2 regions of the Streptomyces sp. TAA204 genome follow, and region 1 is predicted to be linked to the other one. Evidence: riboswitches for the same ligand, from Rfam matches in the RefSeq annotation. Region 1 holds a riboswitch; the other holds the start of a gene.
What was found. Region 1 has a riboswitch for S-adenosylmethionine ahead of H343_RS0111140 (aminotransferase class V-fold PLP-dependent enzyme). Riboswitches for the same ligand answer to the same signal wherever they lie in the genome.
Positions count from the first base shown of each region.

Region 2: it holds a riboswitch for S-adenosylmethionine, as region 1 does, so the genes downstream of both, thrC (threonine synthase) here and H343_RS0111140 (aminotransferase class V-fold PLP-dependent enzyme) in region 1, are expected to answer to the same signal.

Region 1 covers NZ_AUKW01000005.1:74,936-77,115, reverse strand. Annotated here, with positions in the region: gene H343_RS0111140 (aminotransferase class V-fold PLP-dependent enzyme) at 1-994, opposite strand, end outside; SAM riboswitch class IV at 1,062-1,181, opposite strand; gene trpD (anthranilate phosphoribosyltransferase) at 1,302-2,180, opposite strand, start outside.
Region 2 covers NZ_AUKW01000001.1:517,978-520,157, reverse strand. Annotated here, with positions in the region: gene H343_RS0102220 (trehalose-6-phosphate synthase) at 1-66, opposite strand, end outside; gene H343_RS0102215 (glucosyl-3-phosphoglycerate synthase) at 112-1,083, opposite strand; SAM riboswitch class I at 1,251-1,409, shown strand; gene thrC (threonine synthase) at 1,429-2,180, shown strand, end outside.

The DNA.
Region 1 (2,180 bases):
TCCGGCAGGCGGAGGCGAGCGCGTACGCGCCGATCACGTTCGGCGAGCCGGCTTCGTGCCGGGCGGGCCCGCTGTGCCACTCCACCTCCACACCGCCGTCCGCGCTCCTCGCGACCGTCCGGCTGGCGCCGCCGCCCGCGAGGTGGGCGGGGGCCGCGTCCAGCCAGTCGGCCCGGCCCGCCAGCACACCTGCGCCGAACGGCGCGTAGAGCTTGTGCCCGGAGAACGCCACCCAGTCGACGTCCAGTTCGCCGATGTCGACCGGGCGGTGCGGAGCGAGCTGCGCCGCGTCCAGGACGATGCGGGCGCCGTGGCGGTGTGCGGCCGCTGCCAGCTCCCGCACGGGCCAGATCTCGCCCGTGACGTTCGACGCACCCGTCACGCACACCAGCTTCTCCCCCTCGGGGGCGGCGCGCAGGGCCTCCTCGAGGTACGCGACCGCCCGCGCCGGTGAGCGGGGGGCGTCGAGGTAAGTGGTCCGCCTCTCCCCCCACGGCAGCAACGACGCGTGGTGCTCGGTCTCGAAGACGAACACGCGGGTGTCCCCGGGCAGCGCGGAGGCCAGCAGGTTCAGCGAGTCCGTGGTGGAGCGGGTGAAGACGACCTGGTCGCCCTCGCGGCAGCCGAGGAAGCGCGCGACGGTCCGCCTGCTCTCCTCGAAGAGGGCGGTCGAGTGCTGGGAGAGGTAGCCGGCTCCCCGGTGCACGCTGCCGTAGTACGGGGCGTAGGCGCCCACTTCGTCCCACACCCTCTTCAGGACGGGCGCGCTGGCGGCGTGGTCCAGAGCGGCGTAGGCGATGTCGCCGCCGGTCGCGAGCGGGGCGCGTACGTCCAGCCCCAGTACGGGCAGGGGCGCCGCGCCGGCCACGGAGGCGGCGGCCCCCACTGTGGCCCCCGCGGTGACTCCCGCGGTGACGCTCACGGGGCCCGCGGCGGGCGTGGCGGTGCCGGTGGCGGAGGAGCGGAAAGCGGTGGAAGCGACGCGCTGACTCATGGAGTTCTCCCTCGTGGACCAGGGACCCCTGGCCATGGGCCCCCCGCGGCAGAGGCGGGGATCGAGGGATCCGTGCTTGCCGCACGACCCTGCTGTCGTACGGCCCGGTCATCACCCGGGGCACCCCACCACGGAAGGAGGGTTGCCGGACAGCGGGCCGGGGCCTTGATCGCTGTCACTCGTGACCTGGCCGGAAGTATGGCACACCCCCGCAGGGCATCACCCCGCCGTCCGTATCCCGGACAGCCCCTCCGGCACGTACGTGCCGGAGGCCCGCCGTCGCGAACGGCGGGGCGAGCGGCAGCGGTTACAGGTGGCTCGCGGCCACCCAGCGCTCCAGCGCGGCACGGGCGGCGCCGCTGTCGACGGACTCCGCCGCCCTCTCCATGGCCGCGCCGATCTGCCCGGCCAGCGGCCCCTCCCCCGGTTCGAGGGCGACCAGCGCCGCCGCCGAGTTGAGCAGGACGGCGTCGCGCACCGGGCCTCTCTCGCCGTCCAGGAGGCGGCGGGCCACATCGGCGTTGTACGCGGCGTCAGCACCGCGCAGCGCCTCGACCGGCACCAGCTCCAGGCCGACGTCCCGGGGGTCGAAGGCCTCTTCCCGCACCGTGCCTCCGCGTACGACCCACACGGTGGATGTGGCCGTCGTGGTCAGCTCGTCCAGACCGTCGTCCCCGCGGAAGACGAGTGCCGAGGAACCGCGTTCGGCCAGCACTCCCGCGATGATCGGCGCCATGCGGGCGTCCGCGACACCGGTGGCCTGGGCCGCCACACGGGCCGGATTCGTCAGCGGCCCGAGGAAGTTGAAGGGGGTGGGGACGCCCAGCTCGCGGCGTGCGTTGCCGACATGGCGCAGGGCGGGGTGGAACTTCACCGCGAAGCAGAAGGTGATCCCGGCGTCCGAAGCCACCTCGGCGACCCGCTGCGGGGTCATCTCCAGATTGACGCCCAGCTTCTCCAGCACGTCCGACGCGCCGCTGGCGCTGGACGCCGCGCGGTTGCCGTGCTTGACGACCGTCGCACCCGTGCCGGCGACCACGACGGCGGACATGGTGGAGATGTTGACCGTACGGGCGCGGTCGCCGCCCGTGCCGACGATGTCGACCGTCGGGCCGGGGACCTCAATCACATTGGCGTGCTCGTACATCGCGCGTACGAGACCGGAGATCTCACCGACCGTCTCGCC
Region 2 (2,180 bases), on a different contig from region 1:
GGGCCCCCGGTTGGACGCGACCAGTACGCGGGCCTGTACCTGCTGGGAAGCGCGTTCGACGACCATGGCCGGAGCTTAGCCGCCGGGAGATCCAGGCAAACGTGACGAAGGCTACGCCGCGCGGCGGGCCGCGTACTCGGCGATCTCGCGCATCGGGGGCCGCTCCACCGTCTCCACGGAGTGGTTGCGCGGTGCGAAGCCGCCGCGTGTGCCGCCCTGCCGGTCGCGTTCGAACTGGGTCAGCGTCGGACGGACCAGGTGGCCGCCCCGTGCCAGGCGCAGCTGTGCCGTGTGGTGTATCGCGGCCGCCATGCGGCCGAGAGCCTGCCCGCTCTGGTGGCGGTGGCGCCGTACGCCGACGTCGACCTGGGCGAGGGCGTCGAGCCCGGCGGCGTGCAGCGAGTCGACGAGGAGGCCCAGCTCCACGCCGTACCCCACGGGGAAGGGCAGCGTCTCCAGCAGTGAGCGCCGGGCCGCGTACTCGCCGCTCAGCGGCTGCACGAAGCCCGCGAGCCGCGGCCAGTGGAGGTTGAGCAGGGGGCGTGCCACGAGTTCGGTGACGCGTCCGCCGCCCGCCGGGTCGTCGCCGAGCGGACGGTCGTACATGGCCTTGACGAGCCGCAGCCGGGGGTCGGTCAGCAGCGGCCCGACGACGCCGGAGACGAAGCCGGCGGAGAAGTCCCTCAGATCGGCGTCGGCGAAGCAGACGATGTCGCCGCTCGTCACCAGCAGCGAACGCCACAGCACCTCGCCCTTGCCGGGCAGCGCGGGCAGCCGCGGCAGCACGTCGTCCCGGTGGACCACCCGGGCGCCCGCCGCGGCCGCGGTCCTGGCCGTACGGTCCGTGGAGCCGGAGTCCAGCACCACCAGTTCGTCGACGAGCCGCGTGGCCGGCGGGGGCGGCATCAGCTCGCGCCGGATCACCGACACGATCGTGCCGACGGTCGGCTCCTCGTTCAGCGCCGGAAGCACGACGCTCACCCGTGTGCCCGACGCGCGCTTTGCCGCCAGCAGCCCGTCCAGGGGACGATCGGCCGACGAGAAGGACCGCCGGCCCAGCCACTGCTCGACTTCCTCCAGCACGCACTACTCCCTGTGACCCGTCGTGGTCCGTCTCGCGGTTCGGACGGCTGTCTCAATGGTCAGGTCCGTCGGTTACAGTCTTGAACAACGCGGATGACGACCGCACGCCGGGTCCGTCCGGCGGCCACCGCGGCAGTGCCGCGCCGTCACCGTCGACAACTTCACACCGCTCATCCAGAGGGGCAGAGGGAACGGCCCGTTGAAGCCCCGGCAACCCTCCAGCCGGTCTCGCGTACAGCGCCAAGCTGATGTCAAGTGCGAGGCTCCCGGCTAGGGAAGGTGCCAAGTCCGTCTCCTGGCGAGATACGTCATGAGGAAGATGAGGAGAAAGGGCCTCGCCACATCATGGCTGTTCAAGCTGCTCCCGAGCGTTCCGCCGCCTCCGCACCCGGCTCCGGTCCGTCGCTCGGCCCCGCCGCGGGTCTCTCGTGCCGCGAGTGCGGGAAGCGTCTGCCGCTCGGCCCGGTCTTCGCCTGCGAGGAGTGTTTCGGGCCGCTGGAGATCGCCTACGACTTCCCCGGCGGCGACCCCGCCGGGCTGCGTGAGCGCATCGAGGCGGGCCCCGACAGCATCTGGCGCTACGCGCCGCTGCTGCCCGTCCCCGCCGACGTGGCCTCCAAGCCCAGCATCAACCCCGGCTTCACCAAACTCGTCGACGCCGGCCGGCTCGCCCGTGAGCTGGGCGTCACCGGCTCCCTCCACATCAAGGACGACTCGGGCAATCCGACGCACTCCTTCAAGGACCGCGTCGTCGCCATCGCCGTGGAGGCCGCGCGTGCCTTCGGCTTCACGACCCTCTCCTGCTCCTCGACGGGCAACCTGGCGGGAGCCGTCGGCGCCGCCGCGGCGCGCGCGGGTCTGCGCTCGTGCGTGTTCATCCCGCACGACCTGGAGCAGGGCAAGGTCGTCATGGCCGCTGTCTACGGCGGTCAGCTGGTCGGCATCGAGGGCAACTACGACGACGTCAACCGCTTCTGCTCGGAGTTGATCGGCGACCCGGCCGGCGAGGGGTGGGGCTTCGTCAACGTCAACCTCCGTCCGTACTACGCGGAGGGCTCCAAGACCCTCGCCTACGAGATCTGCGAGCAGCTCGGCTG